DNA from 4 places in the Hylemonella sp. GW821-FHT12C09 genome. Region 1 is predicted to be linked to each of the others. Evidence: predicted binding sites of a transcription regulator. Region 1 holds the regulator's gene; each other region holds the start of a gene.
What was found. Region 1 encodes sigma-54, which starts transcription at its own class of promoters, with help from an activator protein. Its sites were predicted from a motif close to TGGCANGNAANCTGCTTT; they were not measured.

Region 1 (4,208 bases):
ACGCGCGCCAAAACGCGGCGTACCGGCCCTGGCGCCCGCGCCAGCCCCCGCGAAGCCGCCAGCCTCGATGCGTTCGCCATAGGGCGGGTTGACCAGCATCACGCCCGGTGTGGCGCAAGGCGGCAGGCGCTGCAGCGCGTCACCACCACGGAACTCGATCACGTCGGCCACGCCGGCGCGCTGGGCATTGCGCTCGGCGAAGTCCACCATGCGGTGCGACACGTCGCTACCGTAGATCAGCGCGGCCTGGCCCGGCTCGGGTTTGACCACCGCCTGCGCAGCCTCGGCCTTCATGGTGGCCCATTCGGCGGCGCGGAAGGGCCGGTATTTCTCGAAGGCAAAACGGCGCAGGGAGCCGGCCGCGATGTTGCAGGCGATCTGCGCCGCCTCGATGGCGATGGTGCCGCTGCCGCAGCAGGGGTCGTACAGCGGCGTCAGGTCACCCTCGGCGTTGCCCTCGGCCCAGCCGCTGGCGGCGATCATGGCCGCCGCCAGGGTTTCCTTCAGGGGTGCATCGCCCTTGTCCTCGCGCCAGCCGCGCTTGAACAGCGGTTCACCCGAGGTGTCGATGTAGAGCGAGCAGCTGTCGGTGGTCAGGTGGGCGTAGATGCGCACATCGGGCCACTGGGTGTCCACATCGGGGCGCACGCCACCCGAGGTCTCGCGGAAACGGTCGCAGACCGCGTCCTTCACCTTCAACGCCGCGAAGTTCAGGCTGGTCAGCGGGCTGTGCTGCGCCGTGATCTCGACCTTGATGCTCTCCTTGGGCGTGAACCAGTGCTCCCACGGCACGGCCATGGCGGCGCGGTACAGGTCCTGTTCGCTGCGGTACTCGGTGTACGACACCAGCACCAGCACACGCTGCGCCAGGCGGCTGTAGAGGTTGAGCAGCATGGCGTGCGCAAACGAGGTACGCACCGCCACACCACCACGCTGTTTGGTGATGCAGCCCGGGGGCAGTTCCGTGATCCGCAGGATCTCGGCGGCCAGGTAGTCCTCCACGCCGGCGGCGCAGGGAAGAAAAAGAGTGAGTTGGTTCACGTCAGAGTGCCTTGCGCAGGTTGGCGGGGGCTATTTTCAAGGCTTCGCGGTACTTGGCCACGGTGCGACGCGCGCACTCGATGCCCTGCTCCTTGAGCATCTCGGAGAGCTGGCTGTCGGACAGCGGCTTCTTGGCATTTTCGGCGTTGACAAACTGCTTGATCAGCGCGCGCACCGCCGTGCTGGAGGCGTTGCCGCCCGACTCGGTGCCCAGGCCCGAACCGAAGAAGTACTTGAGCTCGTAGGTGCCGAAGGGCGTGGCCATGTACTTGGCCGTGGTCACGCGGCTGATGGTGGACTCGTGCAGGCCCAGCTCGTCGGCGATCTCGCGCAGCACCAGCGGGCGCATGGCCAGCTCGCCGTGCATGAAGAAGTTCTTCTGCCGCTCGACGATGGCGCTGGAGACGCGCAGGATGGTGTCGAAACGCTGCTGGATGTTCTTGATGAACCAGCGCGCTTCCTGCAGGCGCTGCTGCAGGGCGGCGTAGTTGTCGCCCTCGCGGCCGCCGGCCTTGTGGCCCTTGAGCGCGTTGGCATAGATGTCGTGCACGCGCAGCCTGGGCATCACGTCGGGGTTGAGCTGGACACGAAAACGCGTCTGCGCTCCGCTGCCGCTGCGCAGCACCAGCACGTCGGGAACGATCACGTTGCGCTCGACGTTCACGAAGCGCCGGCCGGGTTTGGGCTCCAGCCGGGCCACGAGGCCCAGGGCCTCGCGCGTCAGGGCCTCGCTGCCGCCGCAGAGCTGGGCCAGTTTCCTGAGGTCGCGCCGCGCCAGCAGTTCGGGCGGCTGCTCGATCATGCGCAGGGCCTGCGCCACCACCGCCGGTTCGGGCAAGGACGCCGCACCCCGCATCGCATCGGCCTGCAGGGCCAGCAACTGCAGGCGCAGGCACTCGGCCATGCTGCGCGCGCCCACGCCCGTGGGCTCCAGGCTCTGCAGCAGGCGCAGCGCCAGCGCGAAGTGCGCGATCATCGCCTCCTCGTGCTCCGGATCCTCCCCGGTCAGGCTGCGCGCCAGCTCCTCGATCGGGTCCTCCAGGTAACCGTCTTCGTTGAGCGACTCGATCAGGAACTGCAGCGCCGCGCTGTCTTCGGCACCCAGGCGCAGGGACAGGGCCTGGCGCTTGAGAAAGTCCTGCAGCGACTCCTGGCTGCGCGCCAGCTCCGTGGCGTCGGCTTCGTCGTCCTCGCGCGCGCCGTTGCGCGCCGGGGCGTCGCCGCCCCACTCGCTGTCGTCGGGCGACATGTCCACGCTGCCGTCCCCCTCCCAGCTGCCCTCGCTCTCCAGGCTGGTCACCGCCGCGGTTTCGTCCGGTCCCTCACTGGCCGGGGTGCTGCTGTAGTCGTAGTCGGCCTCGTCCTGCGACACCGGGGTGTCGGCACGCTCCAGGCCGTGGGCCTCGCGCTCGACGCTGTCGTCGGCACGCTCCAGAAAGGGGTTTTCGTCGAGCAGCTGCTCGACTTCCTGGTTCAGCTCCAGCGTGGAGAGTTGCAGGAGGCGGATGGACTGCTGCAGCTGGGGCGTGAGCGCCAGATGCTGGGAGACCCGCAGCGACAGTCCCTGTTTCATGTGTACCTGATTCGATCAGCCAGAGGGTTCGGCGTGAGCGCCGCCGGGCCGCCCCAAGGCGCGAGACATGACGGCACGAGACGTGCGTGTCTCTTCAGCCCGTCCAAGCCTGCGCAGGCAGGCTTGGAGCCGCGGGCCTCAGCCCCCTCGGGAGGCAGCGAGGGCACGCCAGTGCCGAGCGTGGGGGCCATAGTCACATCTTGAAGTGCTCGCCCAGGTAGACCCGGCGCACGTCGGCGTTGTTGACGATCTCGGCCGGGGTGCCCTGGGCCAGCACGCGGCCCTCGCTGATGATGTAGGCGTGGTCGCAGATGCCCAGGGTCTCGCGCACGTTGTGGTCGGTGATGAGCACGCCGATGCCACGCGCTTTCAGGAAGCTGATGATGCGCTGGATCTCGATCACCGCGATCGGGTCGATGCCGGCGAAGGGTTCGTCCAGCAGGATGAAACGCGGCTGCGTGGCCAGGGCGCGCGCGATCTCCACGCGGCGGCGCTCGCCACCGGACAGCGCCAGTGCCGGCGAGGCGCGCAGATGCTCCACGCGCAGGTCCTGCAGCAGGGCGGTGAGCTGCTGCTCGATCTCGTCCTTGCGCAGGGGCTTGCCGTCTTCGCCATGCTGCAGTTCCAGCACGGCGCGCACGTTGTCCTCGACGTTGAGCTTGCGGAAGATCGACGCCTCCTGCGGCAGGTAGCTCAGGCCCAGACGCGCACGCTGGTGGATGGGCATGTGCGCGACCGCATCGTCGTCGATCAGGATCTCGCCGGCGCTGGCACGCACCAGGCCCACGATCATGTAGAAGGACGTGGTCTTGCCCGCGCCGTTGGGCCCCAGCAGACCCACCACCTCGCCCTTGCGCACGGTCAGCGAGACGTCCTTGACGACCTCGCGGCTGCCGTAGAACTTCTTGAGGTGGCGTGCCTCCAGGCGGCTGGGTTCGCCGCCGGGCAGCGTGTCCTGGGCCACAGCCGAGTCAGGCTGGGAATCGGGCGGCAGGGTGCCGGCGGCGGTCTGCAGGCTGTCGCTCACTTGCGCCCTCCGCCCAGGGTGTTGTCGGTGCGCAGGGGCGCGCTGGCGCGCGGGGCCGGTGGCGCGGCCGTCTCGTTGCGCGGCGTCAGGGTGGCGCGCACACGCTCGCCGCCCTTTTGCGGGCTGCCGTCCACCGTGAAGACGTCCGTCAGGCTGTTGTACTGGATGATGTTGCCCGTCACCACATCGGCCACCTGGGTGCCACGCAGGCGGCGCAGCCGGGCGTCCTTGATGAGCTTGAACACGTCGGCGCGACCGTCGTATTCGATGGTCTCGCTCTCACCCTCGATGTATTCGTCCTCGCCGTCACGCTTCTGGCGGAAGAAGGCGCGCTGGCCCGGCTCGGCCGTCACCACGCCGAACTGGTAACCCTGCGGGTCCTGGCGCACTTCGATGCGTGTGCCCTTGATGATGATGGAGCCGCGGGTCAGCACCACATTGCCGCTGAAGACGCTGATCTGCTTGAGGTCGTCATAGCGCAGCGCATCGGCCTCGATGTTCATCGGCTTCTTGGCATCGGCCGTCTCGGCACCGGCCACGCCCGCCGTCAAGGCGCAGGCCGCGCAC
Region 2 (4,208 bases), on a different contig from region 1:
CCCGTCATGTGGCGCGGCATCGCGGCCTATCGCAGCCATGCTGCTGCCCAGGCCGTGCGCTCGCTGGGCGCGGCTTATCCCGTGGTGGAGCAGTTGGTCGGGCCAGAAAATTTCGAGGCGCTATCGCGCCTGTTATGGCGTGAGCGACCGCCACAGCGCGGTGATCTGGCGCAATGGGGCGCGGCCCTGGCGGCACAGATCGAGGCGCTGCCCGAGCTGATAGCGGATCTGCCTTTTCTGGCCGACGTGGCGCGGGTTGAATGGGCCCTGCACAGCATGGGCACGCTGGGCGACGCGCAGGCAGAACCCGCCAGCTTCACGCTGCTGGCGCACGAGGATCCCGCAAACCTGTGGCTCGATCTGGCCCCCGGTACGGCCTGCTTCAGCAGTGTCTGGCCGGTGGTGACGCTGATCGAGGCGCCCGGCAGCGCGCCGCCCCGGCACGCCCACGGCGGCGAAGACGCGCGGGTCTGGCGCTGCGGCTGGCGGCCCAGGCTGTGCGAGGCGCAACCGGGCGAGTCGGCGTTCCTGCGGACCGTGCAAGAAGGAAAGAGTCTGGGCAAGGCGCTGGCCTGTGCGCCAGGCTTCGATTTTGGTACCTGGCTGGCGCCGGCTGTCCATGAGGGGCTGTTGTTGCGCGTCGTGCCGAACCGGGCGGGGCAGGCCTGAGCGCTGCTGAAAAAACACAAGGAGAGTCACACCATGTCAACAACCGACACCCATGGGCGGCCGCTGCCGCTGCGCCTGTGGGCCCGGCTGAGCCAGGGCTTGCAAGCCCTGCAGCCGGCCGCGGCCCTGCTGGCGCGCCTGTACGTGGCGCAAGTCTTCTTCCTGTCCGGTCTGACCAAGCTGCGCGACTGGGAGATCACGGTGGCCCTGTTCACCGACGAGTACCAGGTGCCCCTGCTGTCGCCCGCCCTGGCCGCCTGGCTGGGCACGGCAGGTGAGCTGCTGCTGCCGCTGATCCTCGTGCTCGGTCTGGGTGCCCGCTTCGCAGCCCTGGGCCTGAGTGTGGTGAATGCCGTGGCCGTCATCAGCCTGGCCGAGATCGCACCGGCCGCGCTGCAGCAGCACATTCTTTGGGCTGTGCTGCTGGCAGGGCTGGCCATCTACGGCCCCGGGCGCTGGACGCTGGAGCAGCGGGCCTGGCCCTGGTTATTGCAACGCATGGGCCGGGGGGCGGGGCTTACCAGTTGACGTCGCGGTCCGGTGTCGCGCCGATCTTGTGGATGCTCAGGTCGGCGCCGTCAAACTCCTCCTCCTGGCTCAGGCGCAGGCCCATGGCAAGCTTGAGCGCACCGTAGACCACGAAGCCACCCATCAGCGCCCACAGCACACCCAGGCCGGTGCCGATCAGCTGGGCCGTGAGGGTGACGCCACCCAGGCCGCCCAAGGCCTTGCTGCCGAAGATGCCGGCGGCGATGCCACCCCAGGTGCCGCACAGCCCATGCAGGGGCCACACGCCCAGCACGTCGTCGATCTTCCACTTGTTCTGAGTGAGCGTGAACATGGAAACGAAGATGGCGCCGGCCACGCCGCCCACCACCAGTGCGCCCAGCGGGTGCATCAGGTCGGAACCCGCGCAGACCGCCACCAGGCCGGCCAGGGGGCCGTTGTGTACGAAACCCGGGTCGTTTCTGCCCACCAGCAAGGCCGCCAGCGTGCCGCCGGCCATGGCCATGAGCGAGTTCACGGCGACCAGGCCCGAGATCTTGTCCAGGGTCTGGGCGCTCATGACGTTGAAGCCGAACCAGCCGACCACCAGTATCCAGGCGCCCAGGGCCAGGAAAGGAATGCTCGAAGGCGGGTGGGCCGAGATGCCGCCATCCTTGCGGTAGCGGTTGTAGCGTGCACCCAGCAGCAGCACGGCCGGCAGGGCGATCCAGCCGCCCACGGCATGCACCACGATGCTGCCCGCGAAGTCATGGAACTCCTCGCCCGTCGCGGCCTTGATCCAGGCCTGGATGCCGAAGTGCTGGTTCCAGGCGATGCCTTCGAAGAAGGGATAGACCAAGCCGACGATGATGGCCGTGGCGATGAGCTGGGGCCAGAACTTGGCACGTTCGGCAATGCCGCCCGAGATGATGGCCGGAATGGCGGCGGCAAAGGTCAAGAGGAAAAAGAACTTCACGAGTTCGTAGCCGTTCTTGGCGACCAGCTGGTCGGCCCCGACCAGGAAGCCCGTGCCGTAGGCTACGCCATAACCGACGAGGAAATAGACCACGGTGGAGACCGAGAAGTCCACCAGGATCTTGATCAGCGCATTGACCTGGTTCTTGCGCCTGACGGTGCCTAGTTCCAGGAAGGCAAAGCCGGCGTGCATGGCCAGGACCATGATGGCGCCGAGCAGGATGAACAGGGCATCAGCGCCCTGTTTTAGTGCGTCCATTTTGAGATCTCCGAATAAATGCTTCTGTCTGGTGCAAAAACCAGAATTTTTAAGAAATGCACCAATGACAAGCAAAATCCAGGCCAAACTGCGCCAAGCGGGTGCAGTGAACGCACCAAGCCGGGATGGCACGAGCCACAAACCGGGTCGGTAGAATCCGTCGATGGAAGCTTTTCTGATTTCGACCGGCCTGGTCGCGCTGGCCGAAATGGGCGACAAGACGCAGCTTCTGGCCCTCATCCTGGCGGTCCGCTTTCGCAAACCCTGGCCCATCGTGGCCGGCATCCTGGTCGCCACCGTGGTCAACCATGCCTTGGCGGGCGCCGTCGGGGCCTGGGTCACCACGGTGCTGGGCCCGGTCTGGCTACGCTGGATTCTGGGCCTGTCCTTCCTGGCCATGGCCGCCTGGATGCTGATCCCCGACAAGTTCGACGACGATGACGACGCGTCCCAGGCGCCGCGCTGGGGTGTGTTCGGCACCACCGTGATCGCTTTCTTCCTGGCCGAGATGGGCGACAAGACGCAGATCGCCACCGTGATGCTGGCCGCGCAATACCAGGCCTGGGCCTGGGTGGTCGCTGGCACCACGCTGGGCATGATGCTGGCCAACGCCCCGGTGGTCTGGCTGGGCGAGCGCATGACGCGCCGTATTCCGATCCGCCTGGTGCACCTGGTCTCGGCAGGGATCTTCGTGGTGCTGGGCCTGGCGGTGCTGTTCGGCTGGGGCGCTTAGGGCCTGTGCGCCCTAACCCGGCTTGCGCCGGTAGATCACGTGATAGGCCAGGCCCACCAGCACACTGCCGCCGACCAGATTGCCCGCGATCACCGGCAGCAGATTGCCCAGCATGCCATTCCAGGTGACCGGTGGTGTGGCGCCCAGCGGGCCGAAGTGTTGCAGGAGCATGGCCAGCGGCATCAGGTACATATTGGCGATGCTGTGCTCGAAGCCGGCCGCGACAAAGGCCATGATGGGTGGCACCACGGCCACCGCCTTGTCCACCACGCTGCGCCCGGCCATGGCCATCCACACGGCCATGCAGACCAGCACATTGCACAGCACGCCGCGAAAGAAGGCCTGCAGCGGCGACAGGTCCTGCTTGGCCAGCGCGATCTTCACGACCTGCTGGCCGATGGCACCGCCGTTCAGATCCGTGTGGCCGCTGGCAAACACCAGCACCGCCAGGCCGGCCGCGCCGATAAAGTTGGCTGCGCACACCAGCACCCAGTTGCGCAATACCTCGGCACTGCGGATGCGGCCATCGGCCCAGGCCATGGCCAGCAGGTTGTTCCCGGTGAAGAGCTCGGCGCCCGCCACGACGACCAGCAACAGGCCCAGCGAGAACACCAGGCCGCCTCCGATGGCTGTCGCGGCAAAACCGAGGGTGGCATCGGACTTCACCAGCACGAAAAGCATGGCTCCCAGGCCGATGAAGGCACCGGCCAGCACACCCAGCATCAGCAGGGGCAATGTGGCCAACCTGGCTTTGGTCACGCCGACCGATTCGATGCGCTGGGCGATTTCGCTCGGGGCGTAGGCGTCGGATCCGTACAGCTCGGACATGGGTTACTCCGGTATCGGGTGGTGAAGACTTGGACTTATACTAATCCTCAGCGCCGATTTGAACCCGATTGCGGGCGCCGGAACCCTGGAGTTCCGAAGTTCAGCTAAACAGGCAAGGTGTTTCCGCCATCTGAGACCCGGCCCAGCTGAACGCTATGCCGGGTTTTGTTATTTAAGCCACCGATGTTGATTGCCCAGCCCCAGTCGATGACCTTCGATGCCACCCTGCCCCTGCAGAGCGGCGCGAGCATCCGCGGC
Region 3 (4,208 bases), on a different contig from region 1:
CACGGTGCCCGAGCACTTCCAGAACTTCGTACTCTTCACCAACTACCAGTTCTACATCGACGAGTTCATCCGCCTGGGCCACGAGCTCATGCAGGACGCCGGGAGCGACTACGCCGCTTTCATCGAGCCCGGTAACGTGGTGACCCGCCGCGTGGGCGAGGCCGCGCAGGCCGGGGATGCGCTGGGCAAGGCGCCGCCCAGGCTGCCGCAGATGCCGGCCTACCACCTGGTGCGCCCGGATGGCAACGGCATCACCATGGTCAACATCGGCGTGGGCCCGGCCAACGCCAAGAACATCACCGACCACATCGCCGTGCTGCGCCCGCACGCCTGGCTCATGCTGGGCCACTGCGCCGGCCTGCGCAACGGCCAGCAGCTGGGCGACTACGTGCTGGCCCACGCCTATGTGCGCGAAGACCACGTGCTGGACGAAGAGCTGCCGCTGTGGGTGCCCATCCCCGCGCTGGCCGAGGTGCAGGTGGCGCTGGAGCAGGCGGTGGCCGAGGTCACCGGCTTGCACGGCGCCGAGCTCAAGCAGATCATGCGCACCGGCACCGTGGCCACCACCGACAACCGCAACTGGGAGCTGCTGCCCGACAACCAGCCGCAGCGCCGCTTCAGCCAGAGCCGCGCCGTGGCGCTGGACATGGAGTCCGCCACCATCGCCGCCAACGGCTTCCGCTTCCGCGTGCCTTATGGCACCCTGCTGTGCGTGAGCGACAAGCCCCTGCACGGCGAGATCAAGCTGCCCGGCATGGCCAACCATTTCTACCGCGAGCGCGTGGACCAGCACCTGCGCATCGGCATCCGCGCGCTGGAGCTGCTCAGACTGGCCGGCATGAACCAGCTGCACAGCCGCAAGCTGCGGAGTTTTGCGGAAGTGGCGTTTCAGTGAATCGCGAGCTGAGGTACGGGCGACTGAAGAGCGCTTGGATTTTCACGCGTTCAGTCGTGCTGGCTGCGGTGGTGCCTGTGCTTATTTTTGTTCTACTAATTCTGCTGGTTGCCGGTCGCAATGCAATCGGCCATTCCAGGACGCTTTTTTTCTCCGGGGTGATCGTATCGGCTGGCCACCTCTTGTTCTTGGGGCTGCCTGCTGTCTTCGTACTGCAACGACTCGGTCGACTCAACTTCCGTTCATTGCTTGCGACAGGTTTTACCGTTGGGGCTTTGCCTACGGCATGTGTTTTTCTGATCATGTGGGCAACAGCGCCAGAAGTGTCTACCCCGTGTCAGGCAAACCCGGAGTGTTTATCCGACACGGATAGTCAGATGGGCTGGCATGTTTGGGTCACGAGCCTGTGCGCGGGAGGTCTGGGTCTTGCCGGAGCCCTGAGCTTCTATGCATCATCGTGGAAGACGTGGTTGTTCCAGAAACCGGCTCAACTCGAACATCGCACAGACGGGAGTTGAACCATGGCAACGTCCCCTTTCGTCGACGCCCGCATCCAGTCCATCGGCGGCTGGCGCGCCGAAACCCTGGCGCACATGCGCCGCCTGATCCACGAGGCTGATCCGCAGATCACCGAGGACTGCAAGTGGTCCAAACCCACCAACCCCATGGGCGTGCCCGTGTGGTCACACGGTGGCATGGTCTGCACGGGCGAGTCCTACAAGCAGACGGTCAAGCTGACCTTCATGCGTGGTGCGGCCCTGGCCGATCCGCAGCGGCTCTTCAACGCCAGCCTCGAAGGCAACGCACGCCGCGCCATCGATATCCGGGAAGGCGAGCTTCCCGAGGCCGAGCCCTTCAAGGCCTTGGTCCGGGCTGCGGTGGCGGAGAACCTGCGCGCGGGCACAAAGAAGTCTTAGAGCCGAGTTGGATCCGGGTTTGCCTGGATGAAGCTGCCGCCATGACAGACCATCTGTCGAAGATCGACGTGACTCTTTTGGGGGATAGGCGGGCGCCATGATGGTCGCTAGGATGTGGCGACCCGCATTACCTTGGTCTCATATGTACGCGTGCCCGTCCTGCCAGGCAATGAGCATCAGCTTCTTCCGCAAGTGGTTGTCCTCCCCCACGCTTCCCGCCTGTTGTTCGTCGTGTGGACGCTACTCCTATGCGCACCGTTCCTCTGGCGGTGTCGGCTTGGTCGTTGCCGCATTCGGAATCACGGCCAGTGGTTTTGCGGCCTCGGCGGCGCAGGCACTTTGGCCTCTGCTGTGCGGCATCGTTGCGGCGATGGTCTTCTACATTTGGCACTGGCACCGGGCCCGGCTGGAGACGCTGTCGCCTGAGCTGGTATCGCAGGCGCGAAAGACAGAGGCCATGGGCGCCCTTGCCTTGCTGATCGCTTTCTTCCTGAATTGACAAGGCTTTCCGCATGCGCGCGTGAGCGCCTTCCTCTGCCTTCCTGATCGCATCAGTCTGTCTTGTTCTTGTTTCCATACAAGACGAACGGCAAAACCATCTGCGTTCATTGGCATACATGTTGCATGTCTACATGTATACAAGATCGAATGCAACAAGATGGTGCAGCCCACAACCCCAGTTTCCGGTGCCCAAGACCAGGCTCAGTCCACGGCGTCGCCGCAAGCCTGGATCTCCCGTTATGAGACGGCGCTGCCGGGTGGAAGCGGGCCGCTGAGCGGTTTGCGTTTTGCGGTCAAGGACAACATCGACGCGGCCGGCCTGCCCACCACGGCGGCCTGCCAGGCCTTTGCGTTCCAGCCCGCCGCGCATGCGGCCGTGGTGCAGCGCTTGCTCAGCGCTGGTGCATCGCTGCTGGGCAAGACCAACCTGGACCAGTTCGCCTGCGGCCTGAACGGCACGCGTTCGCCCTGGGGGCCGGTGCCCAATGCGTTCAACGCTGCCTATGTGTCCGGCGGCTCCAGTTCCGGCTCGGCCTATGTGGTGGCCACGGGGCAGGCCGATTTCTCGCTGGGCACGGACACGGCCGGTTCGGGCCGGGTGCCCGCGGGCCTGAACAACATCGTCGGCCTCAAGCCGTCCAGGGGGCTCATCAGCACACGCGGTGTGCTGCCCGCGGCGCAGAGTGTGGACTGTGTCTCCATCTTCGCGCGCAGCGTGGGCCTGGCGGCGCAGGTGCTGGCGGCCGCGCGCGGCTACGACCCGCTGGACCCGTACGCGCGCGAACTCGACATGGTGTCGCAGCCTTTCCCGGCGGCCTTCCGTTTTGGTGTGCCGGACCAGCTGGAGTTCTACGGCGATGCGCTGGCCGAGGCGGCGTACAAGGAAGCGTTGGCGCAGTTGCGCGCGCTGGGCGGCGTGGAAGTACGCATCGACTTCTCGCCGTTCGCACAGGCCGCCACCTTGCTCTATGAAAGTGCGCTGGTGGCCGAGCGTTACGCGGCCATTCGTACGTTCTTCGATGCGCACGAGGGCGAGGTCATCGAGCCGGTGCGCAGCATCATCGGCAAGGGCAAGGCTTACAGCGCCGCTGATCTGTACGAAGCACAGACGCAATTGCGTGCCCTGGGCCAGCGCGCGGCCGAGGTCTGGAAGGGCATGGACCTGATGTGCGTGCCCACCGCACCCACGCACTACACCATCGCGCAGATGCAGGCCGACCCCGTGGTGCTCAACCGCAAGCTCGGTGCCTATACCAACTTCGTCAACCTGCTGGACTACGCCGCGCTGTCGGTGCCCAGCTGCATCCGCAAGGACGGGTTGCCCTTCGGCATCACGCTGATCGGCCCCTGCGCCAGCGACTGGCAACTGGCCGAGCTGGGCCAGCGTTTCCACCAGGCCACCGGTCTCACGCTGGGCGCCATCGGCGAGCGGCTGCCGGCACCCGTCGCCATTCCCGGCATCCGCCCGCGCGCCACGGTGAAAGTGGCCGTGGTGGGCGCCCACCTCTCGGGCATGCCGCTCAACAGCCAGCTCACCGAGCGCGGTGCGCGCCTGCTCGCGGCCACCGAGACCGCGCCCGACTACCGCTTTTATGCCCTGGCCGGCACCGTCCCGCCCAAACCCGGCCTGCTGCGGGTGGCGCCGGGGCAGGGCGCGCGCATCCAGCTCGAACTCTGGGAGATGCCCGTCGAGCACTACGGTTCCTTCGTCGCCCTGGTGCCCGCGCCGCTGGGCATCGGCACGCTGGCGCTGGCCGACGGCAGCAGCGTGCAGGGTTTCCTGTGCGAGGCGCAGGCCCTGCAGGGCGCGCTGGACATCACGCTTTTCGGCGGCTGGCGCGCCTACCTGGCTTCGCTCCAGGTGGCGCAGGCCCCCCATACCCATCCCTTCCCTT
Region 4 (4,208 bases), on a different contig from region 1:
CCACACTTCTGGCCGACCAAACGGCTGCTGGCTGAGGGGTGCGCACCCCCGCGTTGCGGGCCGAGAGCTGCCGGGCGAGGCTTCTGGCGGAATGCACGTTCTCCAGCTCATTGCTGGTTTCTTGCGTGAGCCTGTGTGTCGCCTGGCTGATGGCCAAGGCCTGGGTCACGACGGAGTCGGGTGCACCGACGCCACTGGGCTGAGCCAGCACACGTCCTCCCGACTGGATGAAAGCTTGGACCTCGCCGGCCAGGACCTTGGGCACCAGGAGCAGCTCCAGCCCTAGCGCACGTGCCAGCTCGTGGACCGTGGCCAGCTTGGGGTCAAAGCCGGACTCCACGCGCCCGACCGTGACACGGCTGGTGCCGGCCTTCAGGGCCAGTTCTTCCTGGGTCAAGCCCTGCGCCTTGCGGGCTGACTCGAGAGTGTCGATGATGCTAAGCCTATTTCTCATTCAGAGACCTTTGATAAGCCTAATTATCATGGCTCGTCGAGATAAATCAAGTAAATGTATATTACAAGATTCATAATCTGCTAAATATAAAAGGAATTTGTCATTATGGGGCTACTTGGAGCATTCAGAACTGGGTTCGAGAGGTTCAAGGCACGCGGGCTGAAGTGTGGGGCCGAAAGGGCCTCCGCGCCTCAGGTTAGGCTGGAACCCGATGCTCGAACCTAGCAGTGATTCAGCAAGGAGTTCATGCTTTGGGCACGTAAGGGCGCTGTGAAGCGCTTTTACCTAGCCGGAACTACTCTGGCCGGTACAGCAAATTAATGTTTATTCCAGTAATTTGATGTGATTCACAACCGCCCCCCACCAGGGCCACGGCACTGGCGGAATGGTGCGGGCTGCAAGTGGGGCGGCGCCCCCAGTGCCCCGGATCGAAGCGCCCGGCCAGGCTGGCCACCGCCGCGCTTTCCAGTGCCTCGTCGGTGGACATGGGGGGCAGCAGGCCGGCCAGACGCTCGGCGAGCATGGACTTGCCGGCGCCCGGCGGGCCGCTGAAGAGGATGCTGTGGCCGCCGGCCGCAGCGATCTCCAGGGCCCGTTTCGCACCGGCCTGGCCTTTGACGTCGGCCAGATCGGGGCCCTCGTCCCGGGGTTGCAGCGGCTGCGTAGCCAGGCGTGACCAGGCGGGTGAGTCGCTCACGGCCGGGTCGCGGCTGGGCACGAATTGCTGCACCACATCGAGCAGATGACCGGCCCTGTAGATGATGATGTCCGGCACCAGGGCGGCTTCCTCGGCGCTGCCCGGCGGCAGCACCAGCCGGGTTGGCATGGCACGCAGGGCCAGCGCCATGGCCAGCGCGCCGCGTATCGGGCGCAGCTCGCCCGAGAGCGAGAGTTCGCCCGCAAATTCGTGACCGGTCAGGGCGGCTGGGTCGATCTGCCCGCTGGCTGCCAGGATGCCCAGCGCGATGGGCAGGTCGAAACGGCCGGAGTCCTTGGGCAGGTCCGCGGGCGCCAGATTGACCGTGATGCGCTTGTTGTGCGGGAATTCCAGCCCGGCGTTCAGGATGGCCGAGCGCACGCGTTCGCGTGCTTCCTTGACTTCGGTCTCGGCCAGCCCCACCAGCGTGAAGCTGGGCAGGCCGTTGGCGAGATGGACTTCCACCGTGACCGCGGCGGCCTCCAGCCCCAGCAGGGCCCGGCTATGCACCAGTGACAGGCTCATGACAACTTCCTCCACAAATCGGTGCAAATCTTGTGCTTGCTTGTCAGAAGACGCACGCAATTGGTGCAATCTGTATGTTTGTACAGCTATCTTAACGCAGCTTGTACGGATACGTGTACACATTCGTGTGGAAATTCTGTGGGCGAGAGCTGGCACGGTCCCTGCTTATCCAGTTCGTCCCCTTTAACCCTCTGATGGAGTAAGACATGAACCTGAAATCCAAGATCGCCCTGGCCGCCCTGACCCTGACCGCTGGCTCTTCTGTCATGGCCCAGCTGGCCTACAACGTGGGCGCTGTCAGCGAATACCGTTACCGCGGTATCGCCCAGTCTGCCCTGGCCCCGGCCGTGCAAGGCGGCGTGGACTATGCCCACAGCAGCGGCTTCTACGTTGGCGCATGGGCTTCGCAGATTCGTTGGATCAAGGAAGCTGGCACGGCCGCCAACGTGGAAACGAAGGGCGACGTTGAACTCGACCTGTATGGCGGTTACAAGGGCGCGATCACCAAAGATCTGTCCTATGACGTTGGCTACCTGCGCTACGAGTACATCGGCAACACCTACAAGGACGCTTCTCCTGCATCGAATGTCAACGCCAATACCGACGAGGCTTACGGTGCTCTGAGCTACGGCGCTTACACCTTCAAGGTTTCTTACGCCTTCTCCGACCTGTTCGGCTACGCAAAGAGCAGTGGCAGCACCTACTATGACCTGTCGGGCACCTTTGACCTGGGCAGCGGTTACTCTGTCGTCCCGCACGTGGGCTACCAGGCAATCGAGGGTGCCGCCAACAAGCAATATAGCTACACGGATTACTCGGTCACGCTGGCCAAGGATCTGGGCAAGGGCCTGTCCGCTACCATCGCAGCGGTCGGTACCGACGGCAAGGCCAGTCTCTACAAGGTCAACGGTCGCCAACTGGAAGCCGCCACTGTTGTGCTGGGTGTGAAGTACACCTTCTAAATTCAACTCAAACCAGAGGAGAACCCATGAAACTCGTTACAGCCATCATCAAACCTTTCAAGCTGGATGAGGTGCGAGAAGGCCTCTCGGCCATCGGGGTGCAGGGCATCACCGTCACCGAGGTCAAGGGCTTTGGCCGCCAGAAAGGTCATACCGAGTTGTACCGCGGTGCCGAATACGTGGTCGACTTTCTGCCCAAGGTGAAGATCGAGGCGGCCGTGTCCGACGAGCTGGTCGATCGCGTCATCGAGGCGATTGAAGGCTCGGCGCGTACCGGCAAGATCGGCGACGGCAAGATCTTTGTGTACAACCTCGAGCAGGTCGTGCGTATCCGCACCGGTGAAACCGGCAAGGAAGCGCTCTGAGGCTCCCACAACAAGAGAGAACACTGACATGAAAAAACTAATCGTCTCCTTCGTGCTGGGCCTGGGCCTGCTGGCCGGCTCGGCTGCCGTCTGGTCCCAGACCGCCCCGGCCACCGAGGCCGCCGCTCCTGCAGCGGCTGCCGCCCCGGCTGCTGCGGCGCCCGCAGACGCTGCTGCACCGGCTGCTGCCGCACCCGTGCCCAACAAGGGCGATACCGCCTGGATGATGGTGGCCACCCTGCTGGTCATCATGATGACCGTGCCCGGCCTGGCCCTGTTCTACGGCGGCCTGGTCCGCAGCAAGAACATGCTGTCGGTGCTGATGCAGGTCATGGTGACCTTCTCGCTGATCGTGGTGCTGTGGTTCATCTACGGCTACAGCCTCGCGTTCACGGAAGGCAATGCCTTCATCGGTGGTTTTGACCGCCTGTTCATGAAGGGTGTCTGGGACAACGTCGCGGGAACCTTCGCCAGCGCTGCCACGTTCAGCAAGGGCGTGGTGATCCCCGAGATCGTGTTCGCAGCCTTCCAGGCCACCTTCGCCGGCATCACCTGCGCGCTCATCGTCGGCGCCTTTGCCGAACGCATGAAGTTCTCGGCTGTGCTGATGTTCATGGCCCTGTGGTTCACCTTCAGCTATGCGCCGATCGCCCACATGGTCTGGTTCTGGATGGGCCCGGACGCCTACACTGCCAAGGAAGTCGTTGATGCCATGAACGGCAAGGCCGGCTACATCTGGCAGATGGGCGCGCTGGACTTCGCCGGCGGTACCGTGGTGCACATCAACGCCGCCGTTGCTGGCCTGGTGGGTGCCTACATGGTGGGCAAGCGTATTGGCTACGGCAAGGAAGCCATGGCCCCGCACAGCCTGACGCTGACCATGGTCGGTGCCTCCCTGCTGTGGGTGGGCTGGTTCGGTTTCAACGCCGGCTCCGCCCTGGAAGCCAACGGCTTCGCCGCCCTGGCCTTCGCCAACACCTTCGTGGCTACCGCCGCTGCCGTGCTGGCCTGGTCCATCGGTGAGGCGCTGCTCAAGGGCAAGTCCTCCATGCTGGGTGCCGCTTCCGGCGCCGTTGCCGGCCTCGTGGCCATCACCCCCGCTGCCGGCAACGTCGGTATCGGTGGCGCGCTGATCATCGGCCTGGTCGCCGGTTTCGCCTGCCTGTGGGGTGTCAGCGGCCTGAAGAAGATGCTCGGTGCCGACG

Region 2: AC1RRP_RS11445 (ammonium transporter) is a predicted target of sigma-54. The motif match lies at 2,458-2,475, and genes of this name have one in related genera.
Region 3: atzF (allophanate hydrolase) is a predicted target of sigma-54. The motif match lies at 2,422-2,439, and genes of this name have one in related genera.
Region 4: AC1RRP_RS12275 (TorF family putative porin) is a predicted target of sigma-54. The motif match lies at 1,827-1,844, and genes of this name have one in related genera.

The regions. Positions count from the first base shown of each region.
Region 1 covers NZ_JBXAQQ010000010.1:19,454-23,661, forward strand. The annotation lists gene AC1RRP_RS15580 (THUMP domain-containing class I SAM-dependent RNA methyltransferase) at 1-1,041, opposite strand, end outside; gene rpoN (RNA polymerase factor sigma-54) at 1,043-2,614, opposite strand; gene lptB (LPS export ABC transporter ATP-binding protein) at 2,808-3,578, opposite strand; gene lptA (lipopolysaccharide transport periplasmic protein LptA) at 3,638-4,208, opposite strand, start outside.
Region 2 covers NZ_JBXAQQ010000006.1:89,028-93,235, reverse strand. The annotation lists gene AC1RRP_RS11455 (HvfC/BufC family peptide modification chaperone) at 1-669, shown strand, start outside; gene AC1RRP_RS11450 (DoxX family protein) at 703-1,197, shown strand; gene AC1RRP_RS11445 (ammonium transporter) at 1,187-2,389, opposite strand; gene AC1RRP_RS11440 (TMEM165/GDT1 family protein) at 2,553-3,122, shown strand; gene AC1RRP_RS11435 (formate/nitrite transporter family protein) at 3,135-3,950, opposite strand; gene metX (homoserine O-succinyltransferase MetX) at 4,134-4,208, shown strand, end outside.
Region 3 covers NZ_JBXAQQ010000003.1:402,543-406,750, forward strand. The annotation lists gene AC1RRP_RS07800 (AMP nucleosidase) at 1-895, shown strand, start outside; gene AC1RRP_RS07805 (DUF1801 domain-containing protein) at 1,417-1,812, shown strand; gene AC1RRP_RS07810 (hypothetical protein) at 1,982-2,311, shown strand; gene atzF (allophanate hydrolase) at 2,471-4,208, shown strand, end outside.
Region 4 covers NZ_JBXAQQ010000006.1:265,682-269,889, forward strand. The annotation lists gene AC1RRP_RS12265 (helix-turn-helix transcriptional regulator) at 1-454, opposite strand, end outside; partial or broken gene AC1RRP_RS12270 (YifB family Mg chelatase-like AAA ATPase) at 807-1,676, opposite strand; gene AC1RRP_RS12275 (TorF family putative porin) at 1,883-2,638, shown strand; gene glnK (P-II family nitrogen regulator) at 2,665-3,003, shown strand; gene AC1RRP_RS12285 (ammonium transporter) at 3,032-4,208, shown strand, end outside.